One region of the Bacillus sp. ISL-39 genome, then DNA from elsewhere that is predicted to be linked to it. Evidence: riboswitches for the same ligand, from Rfam matches in the RefSeq annotation. Region 1 holds a riboswitch; each other region holds the start of a gene.

Region 1 (5,933 bases):
AACCGTAAGTTCCTTCAGTATCATTGGAGAATCAGCGGAATGTCCTTTGAATATTGCTTCGCCTGAGCCAAGCTCGATTGCCATATTCTTTTCATAGTCTTCGGGAATATAAACTGTCAAAGTAGTCTGATCCATTTCAAACCAGTTGAACCAGAAGAATCCTTTGCGTTTAACAGTAACCTCGATATCATCACCATGTCCAGCAACTTTTACTGTTCCTTTGCCCTTAAGCTCGGCGCGGACATCATCCCGGTCTTCTGGCACAATCATTGTCTCGACGCTTGAAATATCAATACTGATGTTTTTCGTTTGATTGGTCACCTTCACCGCGTCTTCCGCCTGTGCAAAGTTTACTCCGCTGCCATCGAACAAATAATTCCAACCAATATATGCCCCGGTAATCAGCAGGAAAATAACTAAAATCCGTTTCATTTTTTACAATCTCCTTTCACGTTTCATTCTATATCCAGAATAAGGGGAATCGAGCTTAATCCCAATGCACCTCCGATTTAAATCTCGATAAGACCTGAGGCGGATTTTGGGTTAGGTCGCTCAAATGTGGCTCCTTTCGAAAAGACTTTATTAGGTTGAGGAAGCAACAAAGTTTGCGAAAAGAGCCCAAAAAAAGAAGCCAGATTCCGTACGGCTTGGGAATCTGGCTTCTGGTTGGGTGTTAGTTAGGCCTTTGCTTCGAAAAGTTTAGCTATTTCTACAATTGTTTCAACTGATTTAATCATGTTATCAACCGAGATATATTCGAACCTTCCGTGGAAATTCTCTCCGCCTGTAAAAATATTCGGTGTCGGCAATCCCATATAGCTAAGCTGGGAACCGTCTGTGCCGCCGCGGATCGGTTTGACGATCGGCTTGATGCCGAGATTTTCCATTGCTTCATAGGCGATATCAACGATTTCCTTCACCGGCTCGATTTTATCCTTCATATTATAATACTGATCGTTCATTTCAAGTTCAACCCGGGTTTCACCATAAGTCAGCCTTAAATGATTGGTGATTTTCTGCACCAAGTCCTTGCGTGCCTGAAAGCTGTCACGGTCAAAATCACGGATGATATAGTGAAGCGTTGTTTCTTCCACATCACCGTTGATCGAGCTTAGATGGAAGAAGCCTTCATATCCTTCCGTATGCTCTGGCGCTTCTTCTGCCGGAAGCTGGCTGTTGAATTCCATCGCAATTTTTGCGGAGTTCACCATTTTTCCTTTTGCCGTTCCTGGGTGGACGTTCTTGCCTTTGAATGTCACCTTGGCGCTGGCTGCATTAAAGCTTTCATACTCCAGTTCGCCAAGCGGACCGCCATCGACGGTATAGGCGAATTTTGCATTGAAGGCCTCGACATCGAACTTATGAGGTCCTCGGCCGATTTCTTCATCTGGCGTGAAGGCGATACGAAGCCTGCCATGCTTGATTTCCGGGTGCTTGATCAAATAAGCCATTGCTGTCATGATTTCGGCGATACCGGCTTTATTGTCGGCTCCAAGCAGCGTGGTTCCGTCAGTAGTAATGAGAGTATGTCCTTTATATTTAGGGAGCTCCGGAAAATCCGCAGGTGACAGGATGATATTCTGTTCCTCGTTCAGGATGATCTGGTTGCCATCGAAGTTTTCAACAATCTGCGGATTGACATTTTTGCCGGTAAAATCAGTTGCCGTATCGACATGGGCAAGGAAGCCGATCGTTGGCACTTCTTTATCTGTATTGGCAGGAAGGGTGGCCATCACATAACCATTGCCGTCAATCGTCACTTCTTCCATGCCGATGGATTTCAACTCCTCGACGAGCATATTGGCAAGAGTGAACTGGCCTTCCGTCGAAGGGGTGGTTTCACTGTTTTCATTTGATTGAGTATCTACTTTTACATAAGAGGTAAATCTTTCGATAATCTCGTTTTTCATTTGCTTTCAACTCCCATTCGTATGTATATTTTCATATTAGCACAGATTGTCTGTAACACCATTTGAAAAAGAGTGAAAATTCCATTTTTTGCATGTATAATATATAGAAAAGGAGGCTGGGGAATATGGGTTATGTGTTCACGGCTATTGTATTGTTTGTTGTGTTTTTTTCGATTTACAGAATCATCACTTCCGGGAAACTGCCAAGCAATAATTATACTCCTTTTGATGATCTTGCCGAGGGAAAAAAGAAAGATGATTGATATCGGCGTCATCATTGTCCTGATTGTGTCTCTCTGGTCTATCACGATCACATTGCAAAAATTGGCGGCAAGAATAATAGATGGGCAGGACCAGCAACTCAAGCTTCTGGAAGAGATCAAGGAAGAACTTCAAAAAAACAGAGGATGAACTTTTCACTTTACATATATAAGAGTTAAGGCTAGGATAAAGATAATTGAATATTCGATGTACTACTAGGGGTGCCCTGCTTGCGGGCTGAGAGAAAGACGCTGAGTCTTTTAACCCTTCGGACCTGATCTGGGTAATACCAGCGTAGGAAAGTGGTGTGAGAGAATTTTTCTTGCTTTGCTTTTAAGCCAGGTCCATTTTATGGATCTGGCTTTTTTATTTTTCCAAGGAGGTGTTTTCAATGGAACTGAAAGATCAAGTGGTTTTAGTGACTGGCGGGAGCCGTGGATTGGGGACTGAAACGGTCAAGGCTTTTGCAAGAGAAGGCGCGAAGGTCATCATCAACTATTTTCAGAATGAAGAAAAGGCTAAGAATTTGGAAGAACTGATTGGTGAGAAGGCACTTGCTGTCAGTGCGGATATAAGGGATCCAGCGCAGGTCCAAAGCATGTTCAGGCAGGCAAAAGAGCATTTCGGAGCACCGATAACGACCATCGTGAATAATGCGCTTGTCAATTTCAAATTCGACCCTGTGGCGAACAAGGATGCGTTCTCTGTTGGATGGGAGGATTTTCACCAACAGCTTGAAGGAGCTGTTCGAGGTGCATTGAATACCACCCAGGCTGGGCTTCCGGACATGAAAGAAATGAATTTTGGCAGAATCGTCAATATAGGCACGAATCTGTTCCAGAACCCGGTTGTCGCCTATCATGACTACACAACAAGCAAGGCTGCTTTATTGGGATTTACGAGGAATATGGCGAATGACCTTGGAAAGTATGGCATTACGGTCAATATGGTTTCTGGAGGACTGCTAAAAATGACCGACGCAAGCTCTGCTACTTCGGAGGAAGTGTTCCAGCTCATCCAATCATCCACACCGCTTCGAAAAGTAACCGAACCGGCAGAAGTGGCAGATGCGATCATGTTCTTTGCATCTCCATGGGGGCGCGCGGTTACCGGGCAGAATCTGGTCGTTGATGGCGGCCTTGTGATGGATTAAGGAGGAGGAATAGACATGGAAAAAAGAGAGATTGCTGGCTTGCTTGAAAAAGTCAGGAGGGAGAATCCGCTTGTCCATAATATTACCAATGTTGTGGTCACCAATTTTACCGCAAATGGACTGCTGGCTCTTGGGGCATCCCCTGTGATGGCTTATGCGCATGAGGAAGTCGCTGAAATGGCAGGCATTGCGGGAAGCCTTGTGCTGAATATCGGAACGTTGCGGCCGGAAGTTGTACAGTCGATGCTGATTGCCGGCAAAGCGGCAAATGAACAGGGAGTTCCGGTCATTCTTGATCCGGTTGGCGCCGGGGCGACTGCTTATCGTACAGAAACCGCAAGAAGGCTGATGGAAGAATTAGAGATTTCGATTATCAGGGGAAATGCTGCGGAAATAGCGAATGTAGCCGGTGAAACCTGGAGCATTCATGGCGTTGATGCAGGAGATTCAGATGGGGATGTAATCGAGCTGGCTGAATCCGCAGCACAAAAATTGAACACGATTGTAGCGCTGACAGGGAAAGAAGACGTTATTACTGACGGGAAATCTACGTTTGCAGTCAGTAATGGGCACCCAATCCTTACGAAGGTAACGGGTACCGGATGCCTGCTGACTTCAGTGATTGGGGCATTCACAGCAGTTGAAAAGGATTTTCTGAAAGCAGCAACTGTTGCAGTGATCATTTATGGAGTAGCAGCCGAAGTTGCCGCTGACAAAAGCGCCATGCATGGACCGGGAAGTTTTCAAGTGGAATTCCTGAATCAGCTGTACCATTTGGATGCTGAAGAAATCTACCATAAAAGTTCTTTTAATAAAAGGCTGTTTTCATAAAAATTGTTGTATGTAATATAAAGCTGATTAGTAGGTCGATATTAAGTTTGCATGCTCTTTTCTCATTATTAGAGTCAATTTTGCAAAGAAACATGGTTCATTCAATCCTATTTTGCGATCAATAGCAACAAAGTTTGAGAAAAGAGCCTAATAAAAGGAGGTAATGATTATGAAAAAAGCACTGACAATCGCAGGCTCGGACAGCGGCGGCGGAGCCGGAATACAGGCAGACCTGAAAACGTTCCAGGAGCTGGGTGTATACGGAATGTCCGCGCTGACAGCAGTAACAGCGCAAAACACTCTTGGCGTGCAGGGAGTTTATCCGTTGACGGCAGAGGCTGTGGCAAGGCAAATCGAGTCGGTTGGTGAGGACATTGGGACCGATGCCGTGAAAACCGGGATGCTTTTTAACGCGGAAATCATCGAAGCGGTCGCGGAAAAAATAAAGGAGTTGTGCTGGGAAAGGCTCGTGATTGATCCGGTCATGATCGCGAAGGGAGGAGCTTCATTGCTTCAACAGCAAGCTGTTTCCGCCCTCAAAAAACATTTGCTTCCGCACTGTCTTATCATTACTCCGAACATTCCCGAGGCCGAGGTGCTGACAGGCATGTCCATCAGGACGATTGGTGACAAAAAGGAAGCAGCAAAACGCATCTATAAGCTTGGAGCGAAAAATATTGTTATAAAAGGGGGACATGATGAGGCAACGGATGAATCTGTTGATGTCCTTTTTGACGGGATGGAATTTACGCACTTCTCCGCTCCAAGAATTGGGACAAAGAACACCCATGGTACAGGCTGTACTTTTTCTGCAGCGATTACGGCACAGCTCGCGACAGGAGCTTCGGTGCATGAAGCGGTTTCTGTGGCGAAGGAGTTCATCCAAGCTGCTATTGCCAACCCGCTGCATATCGGGAATGGACATGGACCTACTAACCATTGGGCCTACAATATGAAAAAGGAAAGCAGGGTCAGCTCATGGCGAGAATCAGTCCTGAACAATTGAGAAGCTTGCTGAAGCTTTATTTTATCGCTGGCAGCACGAATTGTTTTGCAGAACCCATCAGAGTGCTTGAAGACGCGATTCGCGGCGGGATCACGATTTTTCAGTATCGGGAAAAAGGGGAAGGGTGTCTCGGTGATCTTGAAAAGCTAAGGCTAGGCAAGAGGCTCCAAAAAGTTTGCAGGGAAAACGGCATTCCCTTCATTGTGAACGATGACATCGAACTGGCCCTGGAGCTTGATGCGGATGGTATTCATATTGGCCAAGAGGATGAGGACGCTGCCCAGGTTCGCGAAAAAATTGGCGATAAGATACTTGGAGTTTCTGTACACAATCTGGAAGAGGCTGAAAAAGCAAAGCTTGCAGGTGCAGATTATTTTGGAGTTGGGCCAATTTTTCCGACGGCAACAAAGAAGGATACAAGAGCAGTCCAGGGAACAGCATTGCTAGATCAGTTAAAAGACTCTGGCATCCCGATTGTCGGAATCGGCGGTATCAATGCGGACAATGCAGGAGCAGTAATGAATGCCGGAGCGGATGGTGTTTCGGTAATCACAGCGATCAGCCAAGCTGAAGACGTCCAGGAAGCAGCAGCCACACTTAAGAGATTAGTTTACGGAGGTGAAAAATGAGATACACACAAAAGCTTACCCTAACAGCCCTGATGATGGCGATTGGTACATTGACCAGCCATATGTTGTTCATCCCGCTCGGAATCGTCAAGGTGTTCCCTGTGCAGCACTTTATCAATGTTTTGTCAGCGGTGCTGCTTGGT
Region 2 (5,933 bases), on a different contig from region 1:
TACCGGAAGCTCGAACTTTTATTGAAGGATTGATGAGAGCGGGGCAATATGAGAAAGCAGCCGTTTATTTATTCCCTTTTATAGAGGATCTGCCGGCAGAGTTTCATCTGCTCCTTAATGAAATTTGGAAGCAGGTTGATGCTGAATTTGTTTCTTCTCACTTGGATGAGTTTCTGCTGCTTCATCAGCAGGTTGCTCAGGAAAATGACCCGAGGCAAGTTGAACAAAGAATTCTGCAGCTGACAGCAAAGCTAATGGAGGGGCATGATTTGAAGGTAGTCTGTGAAAAACTGAAGCCGATTCAGAAAAGCTTTCCACATTCTATTGCCATCCGAAAAATCAATGAAATGGCCGCCCTTACGGAGAATCCTGACAGAATGATGGAATTGGGGCAATTTTACGCAGATTTCAATCAATATGATCAGGCAATCGAATGTTTCTTCTGGGAAATGGAGCTCAATCCGGCTGACCCAGCTCCGGTCAGGCAGCTGTGCAAAATGTATCAGCAAAAAGGCATGGTAAACGAGGCGTCAGCCTATCAGCAAATATATACACAATTAAGGAGCGACCAGGAGACGGGCTGAAGTCTCGGGCTAGTGAATCCATTTGGAGATGAGGGAAAGCCTTAAGTGGCTGCCATCATGTCTGAAGCGATGGGGATGGAGGTTGAATATATCAACCCTTCGGTAAAGGAATTCAAGGAGCATATGCTGGCTTCCGGTGTCGATGAAGCTTTTATAAATGTGGTCGTGGGGATTCATTTTCCAACAAAGCTTATGATGGCCAAGGGGATCAAATACGATTTTGAAAAAGCTGCAGGACGAAAGCCGACAAAAATGAAGCAGTATGTAGAGGATTATAAAGAGAACTGGATTTAAGTTTTGGCGGCGGATTGCTGATGTCGATTTCTTTTGCTGCAGCAGGAGATTTATTTTCACCAAGAGAACGCGGGACAGCTTCATTCCGGCTAAAGGAAGGGTCGGGCTATGGGAGTATGAATTATAAATGCCTGTTCAACGGGGAACAGGCATTTTTTCTGCTTTGCTATCTTCACCCTCTAAAATACGGACAGAAATCGGAATCCTAAACCTGATAGGCTTGTTTTTCAGAATCGTAAATAAAAAGCAGCCTGCAATAACAATGAAACTGCCAGCGGCTTGAATCCATGTCATCTTCTCTCCTAAAAAAGTAAATGCCAAGAGAGCTGTAAAAATGGGGTTGAAATTAAGGAACAACCCGGAAATGCTTGGTCCTAGTTTATTGACTCCGATATTCCAGAGAACCATACAAAGCACGGTCGAGACCAGGCCTGTATATAAAATGCCTTGCATAAAGGAGGAATTCAAGTTGGTTACCGTGAAATCCCTGATGGAAAAAGGGAGCAAAACGAGTAGGCCGAAAATACCAGAGTAGAGTATGGACATCAACGGTGTGACGGTCGCCATCGCCCACTTGCTGCTGACCGAATAAATCCCCCACATTCCCACAGCTGTCGTCATATAAAGATCGCCTTTATTGAACTGTAAGGAAAATAATGAATTTATATTCCCTTTTGAAAGGACGAGCAAAACACCAAATAAAGAGATGATCATGGCGAGGAACTGAAATTTATTTAGCTTTTCTTTTAGGAAAAGAGATGAGAATGCCGCAATCGAAAACATATTCAATGTCGAGATTAAGCCAACGTTCGTTGCCGAAGTCTTTTCAAGTGCCATGAATTGCAATGCCTGGAATAAGGCGACCCCGGTGACTCCCATTATGAAAAGAGGCATAATGGATTCTTTTGGGGGGATCAGCTTTTTCTCTTTCCACCATACAAGCGGAATGAGACAGATGATCGCGATGGCCCATCTTAAAATGGTCAAGGTGATTGGAGAAGCATGGTCTACAAGCGTCTTCCCCACGATAAAATTTCCGCCCCAAAGAAAGCTCGTTAAAAGTAATAGGAAATGATATTTCACGTCATTTGGCCCCCCTGATCAGTACCATTGTGCACAACGACTTAAGTTATATGAATTATTTTAACATTTCCCTTAAAATACAAAAGATAATTTTGTATAATTAATTTAATTCAAAATTATTAAAAATATAATGTAAATATAGTTTAATAAATTCAAATATTGGCGGTTATTTCGCTGGTATTCGGAATTTTTAAAAAGGGGGTTGAATCTTGGAATCTGTTGTAAGCAAGGTTTTGGATAATGTGGATATTAAAATCCTGGACTTCTTGCAAAAGGATGCTCAGTTAAGCAACCTGGAACTCTCTAAGCGAGTGAATTTATCTGCGCCCGCAGTTCACGCCAGAATCAAGCGACTGGAAGGTGAAGGATATATTAAAAAGCAGGTCGCAATTTTGAATCACGAGAAGCTTGGCTTTGATTTACTGTGCTTTGTTTTTATGAGCACCAATATGCATCAGTTAGAAAAGTTGGAATCATTGGAAGAAACACTAGAAACAATGGAAGAGGTGTTAGAGTGCCATTGCCTCACTGGGGAGTATGATTATCTGTTAAAGGTAGCCTGCAAAGATCGCAAGGGGCTGGAGATGTTTATCAGGAGGCTGAATGAACTAGGAATCACCAAAATCCAGACAAGTCTGGCACTAAGGGAAATCAAAGACTCGACCGTCCTGCCAATCAGTGGGGAAGTGTGAGCAGTTTACAAGCTGCTATGGGTGACATGGGGACGAATTCGGGTGCCAGAAAAAAGTATACAAGACAGTGGAAAACGCAGCTGAATTACACGTGATAGTCACGATGCATTGGCCAGTCTTTGGCAGGCATAGTTTTTTCTTAAATGAATCTTCCCTGCGAAAGAAGAATGGAACTAAAGAGAATTTTCCTAATGAATAGATTAAACAATGGATAGAACGTAGAGGAAGACAGCCTTCAGGCATTATTTTGGTATTCTAGAGTAAAGATTTAAGTTGACTTTATTTAGTAGATTATAAAGCTATTTTTCAACGAACATAGATTATACGAATTAAAAAACTTTTGTTTGTTTTCCAAATTGTGTATAATAATAAAGAACTGAATAGCAATAACTAGGGGTGCCCAATGGCTTGGGCTGAGAAAGGAACGCGCTAAGTTTCTTGACTCTTTGGACCTGATCTGGATCATACCAGCGTGGGGAAGTTAAGATGTGCAAAGTATTTTTTGTGCAAAAAACATTCGCGGTTAAGCCGGTCCATCTTTATGTGGACCGGCTTTTTTACATACTAGAGAACTTCCTTGGTGCCAGGTCTTGTCCCTTAATTTTAAAGAGGGAGAGATGATCAATGACAACAGCTAATTCTTTAAACCAGGACAGCATTTCAATTATGTCAAGCTTTTCTGGAAGCAAAAAAGTGTATGTGGAGGGGTCTAGGCCGGATATAAGAGTTCCGATGCGGGAGATTGGATTAAGCCCGACCAGCAGCAGCTTTGGAGAGGAAAACAATGAGCCGGTTCGTGTGTATGATACAAGCGGCCCATATACGGATCCTTTGTTTACCTCTGATCTTAGAAAAGGTCTTCCTTTGTTGAGAAGGCGGTGGATTCAGGAACGGGATGATGCAGAAGAGTATGATGGCCGAAAAATAAAACCCGAGGATAACGGCTACCGCAATGAGCAAGATCCGCGTGCCAATCATAAGGTGTTTCCAGGCTTATCCCGCAAGCCATTGAGGGCAAAAAAGGGAAAGAATGTTACCCAGCTTCACTATGCAAAGAAGGGAATCATTACGCCAGAGATGGAGTTTATCGCGATTAGGGAACATATGGATCCCGAATTTGTCCGTGCTGAAGTGGCAAGAGGCAGGGCCATCATTCCAGCCAATATCAATCATCCTGAGACGGAGCCAATGATTATCGGCCGGAATTTCCACGTAAAAATAAATGCGAACATTGGGAACTCGGCCGTTTCCTCCTCGATTGAGGAGGAAGTGGAAAAAATGGCTTGGGCTACCCGATGGGGTGCAGATACAATCATGGATCTGTCGACAGGAAAAAATATTCATACGACACGCGAATGGATTATCCGAAACTCCGCTGTTCCGGTGGGGACCGTTCCAATTTACCAGGCGCTTGAAAAGGTCAATGGCATTGCCGAGGACCTTACGTGGGAAGTGTACAGAGATACCCTTATCGAACAAGCGGAGCAAGGGGTTGATTATTTCACCATTCATGCCGGCGTACTCTTAAGGTATGTGCCGCTTACAGCGAAACGATTGACCGGTATTGTATCGCGTGGCGGCTCGATCATGGCTCAATGGTGCCTGCATCATCATAAAGAAAACTTCTTATATACACACTTTGAAGAAATCTGCGAAATCATGAAAACCTACGATGTGGCGTTCTCTCTGGGAGATGGTTTGCGGCCGGGATCGATCGCGGATGCCAATGATGAGGCTCAATTTGCTGAGCTCGAAACACTTGGGGAGCTGACGAAGGTCGCGTGGGAACATGACGTACAGGTGATGGTGGAAGGCCCTGGTCATGTACCGATGCACCTGATCAAGGAAAACATGGATAAGCAATTGGAGATTTGCCAGGAAGCACCTTTTTATACGCTTGGCCCGCTTACGACAGATATCGCGCCGGGATATGATCATATCACCTCTGCAATTGGAGCTGCGATGATTGGCTGGTATGGTACAGCCATGCTCTGTTACGTGACGCCAAAAGAACATTTGGGCTTGCCAAATAAGGACGATGTGCGCGAGGGAGTCATCACTTATAAAATTGCCGCTCATGCCGCCGATCTGGCAAAAGGCCATCCAGGAGCACAAAAAAGGGACGACGCCCTGTCAAAAGCCCGTTTTGAATTTCGCTGGAAAGATCAATTCAACCTTTCTTTGGATCCTGAGCGCGCATTGGAATACCATGATGAAACGCTGCCGGCTGAAGGGGCTAAAACTGCCCACTTCTGTTCCATGTGCGGACCAAAATTTTGCAGCATGAGAATTTCCCAGGATATCCGGAATTATTCAAAAGAGCACCAGCTGGACACGGAGGAAGCAATTGAGAGAGGGCTGGTCGAAAAAGCCGAGGAATTTAAAAAAACCGGAGGAAAGCTTTATAGATAATTTGAGGATATACAGACGTTGAAAGTAGAATGCGGGAGCCGCTTTTTATTCAGGAAAGCGGTCCCTGCTTTTAATGGGGGGGAATCTGGATGAGGAAGCAGCTGCATGTCATTTCAGATGGAAAGCTTTCTCTAAAAGCTTTTGCCGAAATAGCAGGTGAGGTGGAGGCTTTTGCCGACAAGTTCCACTTAAGGGAAAAACATCGGACTTCAAGAGAGATTTATCAAGGTGTCGAACTGCTTCTTAAGGAGGGTATCCCTCTTCAAAAAATTGTGGTCAATGATCGAGTGGATGTGGCATGGGCATGTAAAACTGGTGTGCAGCTTGCTTTTCACAGCCTACCTGTGCAGGTGGTCAAAGAGCATTTTCCTAGCCTGCCGCTTGGCTGCTCCGTGCATTCGCCTGAAGAAGCCCAGGCAGCGGCAAAACAGGGGGCAGATTATCTCCTATTTGGCCATCTGTTCAACACGCATTTAAAGGATGGAATTCCGCCAAAGGGGACCGAAGCTCTTAGGGATGTCAAAAAGGGGTTGGCGATCCCGGTCATAGCAATTGGCGGTATAAAACCAGAAAATGTTCAGCAGGTACTAGAAGCTGGAGCAGATGGAATCGCGGTGATGTCGGGGGTTTTACAGGCTGCAGATCCTCGTGAGGCAGCAAAGATATTTTTTAAGAAACTGCATGGGAGGCATAAGGAATGAGAAAGCATTTTGACTCCTTAATAATCGGAGGGGGAATCATCGGCAGTTCGATCGCTTTTCAGCTGGCGAAAAGAGGATACAAAGTGGCTGTTTTAGAAAAGGGAAAGATTGCAGGAAAGGCGTCAGGGGCAGCGGCTGGTATGTTAGGAACCCAAACGGAGCTGACA
Region 3 (5,933 bases), on a different contig from region 1:
AAAAACAGTTCACCCGCAGAATTCAATATGATGCAGCGATCCATAATTTCAAGCCAATAATCCAGGTTATGCTCGATAACGAGGATACTGAACGAGTGTTTATTCTTTAATCTTTTTAACGTCCGGACCAATTCGAACCCTGAGGCGGGGTCTAGATTGGCAGTAGGTTCATCAAGTATTAATAATTCAGGTTCCATTGCCAATGCACAGGCAATCGCAAGTTTTTGCTTTTGCCCGCCGGAGAGTGAGTGAATAAGCCTGTGTTTAAAGTGCTTTATGTCTACTAAGTCAAGGGCATAATCTATTCTTTCTTTCATTTCCGATCTGGGAAACTGAATATTCTCTAATACAAAAGCTATTTCTTCCTCGACAGTCAGCATGCAAAACTGGGAATCAGGATCCTGCATGACCAATCCGACTTTTTGATTTATCTCTCCGGATTCGAAGGAGGATAATTCCTTGCCTCTGAACTTTATACTGCCGCTCATTATTCCATCAACAGACGCTGGATATAGATTATTCATGCAGTATGCGAGTGTGCTCTTACCCGAACCGCTTGGACCCAGTACAAGAATGTTCTCATTTTCATTAATATCAAAAGTGATATTCCTTAAAACATCCTTCTGATCATCCTCAAATCGGAACGTAACGTTTGACACTTCAAGAAATGGCAGACTAGGCTGAAATATCATGGTTCTGCTTTGCCTTTCTGGCTTCCTTTCCAAGCGGGAAGCTATTCAATGCTCCTGTTTTAGCGAGGCTGTCGCTTATGTATTTACCTAAAAGACCTGCTAAGATTGCTCCGCTTATAAGCCTGACGACAAACATGGCTGTTACATAACCAGGTGATAGAGCGGAGAAGCCGCCTAAAAAGTAACCCCATGCGAAGCTGGTGATTGAAGCCCCCATTCCTGCTGCTACAAGAACCCATGTAGAATAGTTCTTCCATTTGGTTGCCGCAAAAGCAGCTTCCGCCCCCAGTCCCTGGATAATCCCGGCCAGGATCAGACGCGGACCAACAGCGTTTCCAAGCATGACCTCGATTGTTGCTGCAATTGTTTCTGATAACACCGCTGCTCCAGGCTTTCTGATGATGTAAGCAGCTATGATGGAAACGATGAACCAGATCCCGAAGATCAAGTCATAGCCGATTAGTCCGAACATGCCTACAAGCACATTGCCGAACTGTAAGAACAGAAGGTAGATTACGCCAAAAACGACTGCCAGTACGGATAAAACTACAACCTCTCGAAGTTTCCAGTTTGCGAGCATTATCGTTCCTCCTTACGGGAAGGACTGTTGGCCGACATGGTCACCGTCATAACAATATGTGAAGAATCACTGTTCCGGGCACCATCAAAAGCACTTTCTATTCCGGTAAAAACCTTATTGGCATCGCCATCCAATCTTGAGGCATAATGAATTCCTCCGCTAAAGACACCTTGCTGCTCAACAGTTTTTATTTGATCCATGATTACATTCATATATCCAGGAATTCCTAAAGGATAGAGAGCAAACTGGGCTGCGACCTCCTGGTTGATTTTTTGAGAACGCTCATCATTCATTACATTTGAATCTTCCGCCATAAAAGCATCCCCTGCACTGTCACCGGGACATCCATTTGAAAACGTGGCATTCAGGACCACATGATCTCCACCGATTGAAGCATTCAGGAATATGGCTTTAACAACGTCAAAAACATGTTCAGAACGTCCCCGCACACAGGTGCTGACATCATCTGTCTCCATCCAAACCTTTGACGTATCAACTTCCTTCAATGCAGAGAGGATAATGTCAACAAACCTGTCTGACATTGGGGAAATGGAAAACCTGGCCCCTGTAATCTCACTTGTACCGCAAAAAATCTCTTTCATACCATTACATCTCCTTTGTTCATTGGGTAGAAAACAAAAAACTGCATCCAGCGTGGTGGATGCAGTTGAATTCTATCGTCAGATAAAAAAAGATATAACGAAGAGCTTCGCCTGCACTTCCCCACGCTGGTATTATCCAGATCGGGTAATAAGGGTCAGAACAAAGTTCTTCTCAGCCAAAAGCTCCCCTAGTGCAAAAACCTATACAGTTGTTGTTTTCAAAATCATCTTAATGTAAATAGGCTGAATTGTAAATGGCTAATTTTCAAAATTTGATTCATTCGGAATGGTTATGGAAATACTTTCTCTGCCTGTAGCTTTCAAGGGTGCCCAGTTCCTTATTAAGAAGCCGCTCCATTTCCGCCAGTTCAGATTTAGATACAACGGGATCCTTTAAAGACCAATTAACAGTATATACGAAGTAGTATTCTTTGATTTGGCGGAATAAAACGACTGAATTTGGAAAAACATCAAATTGCGCTTTGATATTATATCTCTTTGTGTAAGACCATTTTGTAAGCTTCATAGAAATTCTCCATGTCATTCGAATTTTAATAGGGCAACAAGGAAGGTAAGTTTATGCAGTTATGTATTCCAGTTGTGAGGGAAAAAGAAACCCTATATAATTCCCAATTCCCGCCAGAAAAACAAATCTTGATATAAATTACCCTGTAAGAGGATAGGAAAAACAACATAGTGTTGTAAGGTGATAGATTATGTTAAAATAAAAGACATTGCGGCAGAGTTAGCGACGCATATCTACATAATATCAAACTGCTAGCAAGTTGATGAATAGTATATTTTACATAGAAGTAAAGGATTTGGAGGGAAATCTGTTCCATGAATGAGGCCCAGAGAATTCAGTTGAATGTGAGAGTGTCCAAGGAAACATCTGATAAACTAGATGAGATTGTCGAATATTATCAAGAGAATACAAAAATCGGCAGGATATACAAAGGCGATGTATTAACAGATATAATAGAAAAATCATATGAGATCATGCAAAAGCAAAAGAAGTTGAATAGATAAGCCGGACCGAGCTCGAAGATTAATGATGTCCATGAAAAGATTTAGGTAAAACGGACTACGCCAAATTGTCAACGTTCAAATATGGCGAATTAGTGAACAAAACAGTTGCGTTAATCAATAATTAGTCGTATTATTTAAATAATCTGATAATACGATAAGGTGGTTTTTGATTATGATGCGAATGGCAATTGCAGGTGTAGCCGGCTTTGTCCTTGTGTTCATTGAGTCATATATTGTAATGGTATTTAAACAGTATGAGACGATTGAGTTCGGTGGGATGGCCCCGTTTGTCAGTGTCTGGTCGATGAACTTTTTCCTCGTTTTCTCCATCCTGACTCATATTAAATTTTGGTATGAAGAAAGAGAAGCACAGCGGGAAGAAGATGCGGCGGAAAGAGACCGGTTCATTAGTTAAGGCTGTTTTCGTAAAGGTTGTTGTTAAAATCCTAAAGCCGATTTTAACGTAATATAAGGCCATTTGGCAGGTCGGTATTAAAGTTTGCATGCTCTTTTCTCGTAAAAGAGTCAACTTTGCGAAGAAAGACAGCCTATTTTGCAGTCGAATTGCAACCAAGTTTGAGAAAAGAGCCTTATTTAAAGCACTTTGTGTAAATACTTGCTTTACTAACCCTCAATAGGAAGAGAAAGGCTAATTGCCTTTCTCTTTTTATTTTGCTTTATTTTGATCTGTATCGATGCGGTCTCGTTCAGCCTCTTCAGCTGCTATTCTTAATTCCTGAAAAAATAACTGGTCATTGCATACCATACTGTGCTGTTCATCTTCCTCATTGAAATGTTTATGGTTTTGTTTTTGCTCCATTCTCTCATCCTCCTGCTCTGTTTAGTATTTTGTATATTACTTCTTCCCTCAACAAAAAGATTCATGCCTAGGCTTCCGTCGTTGTAAGTATTTACTAACGATTTTAAAACATGCAAAACGGATTCATTAACTTTTGCTTACAGTGGGAAACTATCTCTACTTTACTAATGGAGGGAAGCGTGAATATAGTGAAATCGGTTTATCAATTTGATGATGACCAGCATTTTCTTAAAATTGATTTTCTAGTGGGGAATGAACAACAATCTTCGTGGCATGCTTATGTTTTTGATGAGAATTGGAATGACGTCATCAGTTCTGCCTCGGTCATTTCCGAATCCATGGCCGACAGTATGGAATATGCTTTTGAAAGCCTTGGAATCCATGGCAGGATTGCTGTCCTGGAAGCACTCAAACCTGGAGATTCACTAACAGAAGTGATTGATGTTTCTCTATTCCATCTGCAGGCATTGCTTTTTGCTTCAGCCATCATTGTTGTTGGAGATTACGGTGAACTAGAGAATTTGGGTTTTACTAAAGAAAAATCCACCAATGGAAAGACGCTGTATATTCTTTCCTCTGATGAAGCGGGAAATGATGCTTGCCGCTTTTTATAGTAAATAATCTCAAAGCCTTAATCAGGTAGGGCTTTTTTTTGTCCAATATGTTAATTTTTTTAATCTCCCTAAAAGCAAAAATGTGGAAGACGTACAAACAAATAATGACCTCTGTGGTTTTTTTGGAAGGTAAGAACTTTATTAAAGAACAATGATTTTTAATAATCTGTAATATCAGAGCCATTTTCAAAAAACTCTCATAAAAGTGGTTAAAGTCATTCGTGGTTTGGGTAGTGAGAAAGAGAGCGATTTCTATACAGAAAGGAAGATGAGGTCTTGTCTGGCAAAATAAATGTAACAATCAACGGTGCTGACGTTGCGGCTAAAGAAAATCAAACAATCCTTCAATACCTTTCAGATAGCTCGATAGAAGTGCCAAGTGTATGCTATCATCCAAGCCTTGGCCCAATTGAGACATGTGATACTTGTATTGTAGAAGTGAACGGAGAAATGGCCAGGTCTTGTTCGACAATCATGAAGGATGGGGATACCATCGACACAGTGGCACCAGATGTTAAGAAGGCACAAACAATGGCGATGGACAAGATTTTGTTTAATCATGAACTGTATTGTACTGTCTGTGACTACAATAATGGGATGTGTGAGGTACATAACACAGTAAAAGAAATGAAAATCAATCACCAGAGCATCCCATTTGATCAAAAGCCATATAAAAAAGATGAATCAAACCCTTTTTACCGATATGATCCTGATCAATGTATTTTATGCGGGAGATGCGTGGAAGCCTGTCAGGATGTACAGGTAACCGAGACGCTGAGAATCGATTGGGAACGTGAACGTCCACGTGTCATCTGGGATAATGATGTACCAATCAATGAATCCTCATGTGTTTCTTGTGGTCACTGTTCAACCGTATGTCCATGTAATGCAATGATGGAAAAAGGAATGGAAGGCGAAGCCGGCTTTTTGACAGGAATCGCAAAAGATACTTTGCGGCCAATGATTGAAATTACCAAGAATGTCGAGACTGGTTACGGGTCCATCCTGGCGATTTCCGATATGGAAGCCGCCATGCGTGAATCTAGAATCAAGAAAACCAAGACTGTTTGCACTTACTGCGGAGTGGGCTGCAGTTTTGATGTGTGGACGAAGGGGCGAGAAATCCTGAAGGTCGAGCCGCAGGTTGAAGCTCCAGCCAATGGAATTTCTACATGTATAAAAGGTAAATTCGGATGGGATTTCGTTAACAGCGAAGAGCGCCTGACCAAGCCGCTGATTCGTGAAGGAGACAGCTTTAGAGAAGCAGAATGGGATGAGGCATTGAATCTCATCTCCAATAAATTTACAGAAATCAAGAATGAGTATGGTCCTGATTCTCTTGGCTTCATAACATCGTCTAAATGTACGAATGAAGAATCGTATCTAATGCAAAAACTGGCAAGGTCTGTAATTGGAACAAATAATGTCGACAATTGCTCCCGATATTGCCAAACGCCTGCTACTGTTGGTTTGTTCAGAACAGTTGGACATGGTGGCGATGCTGGATCGATCACAGATATTGCAATGGCTGATTTGGTCATCATCGTCGGGTCCAATACAGCAGAAGCACATCCTGTCCTTGCAACCAGGGTGAAA

What was found. Region 1 has a riboswitch for thiamine pyrophosphate ahead of J7E37_RS06665 (3-oxoacyl-ACP reductase). Riboswitches for the same ligand answer to the same signal wherever they lie in the genome.
Region 2: another riboswitch for thiamine pyrophosphate. It lies ahead of thiC (phosphomethylpyrimidine synthase ThiC); the one in region 1 lies ahead of J7E37_RS06665 (3-oxoacyl-ACP reductase).
Region 3: another riboswitch for thiamine pyrophosphate. It lies ahead of J7E37_RS15740 (Ykof family thiamine-binding protein); the one in region 1 lies ahead of J7E37_RS06665 (3-oxoacyl-ACP reductase).

Annotation. Positions count from the first base shown of each region.
Region 1 covers NZ_JAGGQM010000005.1:115,318-121,250, reverse strand. The annotation lists gene liaG (LiaG family protein) at 1-432, opposite strand, end outside; gene pepT (peptidase T) at 678-1,910, opposite strand; gene J7E37_RS06675 (hypothetical protein) at 2,036-2,173, shown strand; gene J7E37_RS06670 (hypothetical protein) at 2,166-2,321, shown strand; TPP riboswitch at 2,379-2,489, shown strand; gene J7E37_RS06665 (3-oxoacyl-ACP reductase) at 2,563-3,324, shown strand; gene thiM (hydroxyethylthiazole kinase) at 3,340-4,155, shown strand; gene thiD (bifunctional hydroxymethylpyrimidine kinase/phosphomethylpyrimidine kinase) at 4,319-5,161, shown strand; gene thiE (thiamine phosphate synthase) at 5,134-5,790, shown strand; gene thiW (energy coupling factor transporter S component ThiW) at 5,787-5,933, shown strand, end outside.
Region 2 covers NZ_JAGGQM010000025.1:188,653-194,585, reverse strand. The annotation lists gene J7E37_RS17855 (hypothetical protein) at 1-584, shown strand, start outside; gene J7E37_RS17850 (Rossmann-fold NAD(P)-binding domain-containing protein) at 642-878, shown strand; gene J7E37_RS17845 (DMT family transporter) at 1,014-1,961, opposite strand; gene J7E37_RS17840 (Lrp/AsnC family transcriptional regulator) at 2,171-2,653, shown strand; TPP riboswitch at 3,036-3,149, shown strand; gene thiC (phosphomethylpyrimidine synthase ThiC) at 3,278-5,065, shown strand; gene tenI (thiazole tautomerase TenI) at 5,155-5,766, shown strand; gene thiO (glycine oxidase ThiO) at 5,763-5,933, shown strand, end outside.
Region 3 covers NZ_JAGGQM010000021.1:13,165-19,097, reverse strand. The annotation lists gene J7E37_RS15750 (ABC transporter ATP-binding protein) at 1-692, opposite strand, end outside; gene J7E37_RS15745 (ECF transporter S component) at 676-1,272, opposite strand; gene J7E37_RS15740 (Ykof family thiamine-binding protein) at 1,272-1,874, opposite strand; TPP riboswitch at 1,976-2,074, opposite strand; gene J7E37_RS15735 (hypothetical protein) at 2,152-2,400, opposite strand; gene J7E37_RS15730 (hypothetical protein) at 2,715-2,903, shown strand; gene J7E37_RS15725 (hypothetical protein) at 3,076-3,318, shown strand; gene J7E37_RS15720 (hypothetical protein) at 3,571-3,723, opposite strand; gene J7E37_RS15715 (hypothetical protein) at 3,903-4,337, shown strand; gene fdhF (formate dehydrogenase subunit alpha) at 4,614-5,933, shown strand, end outside.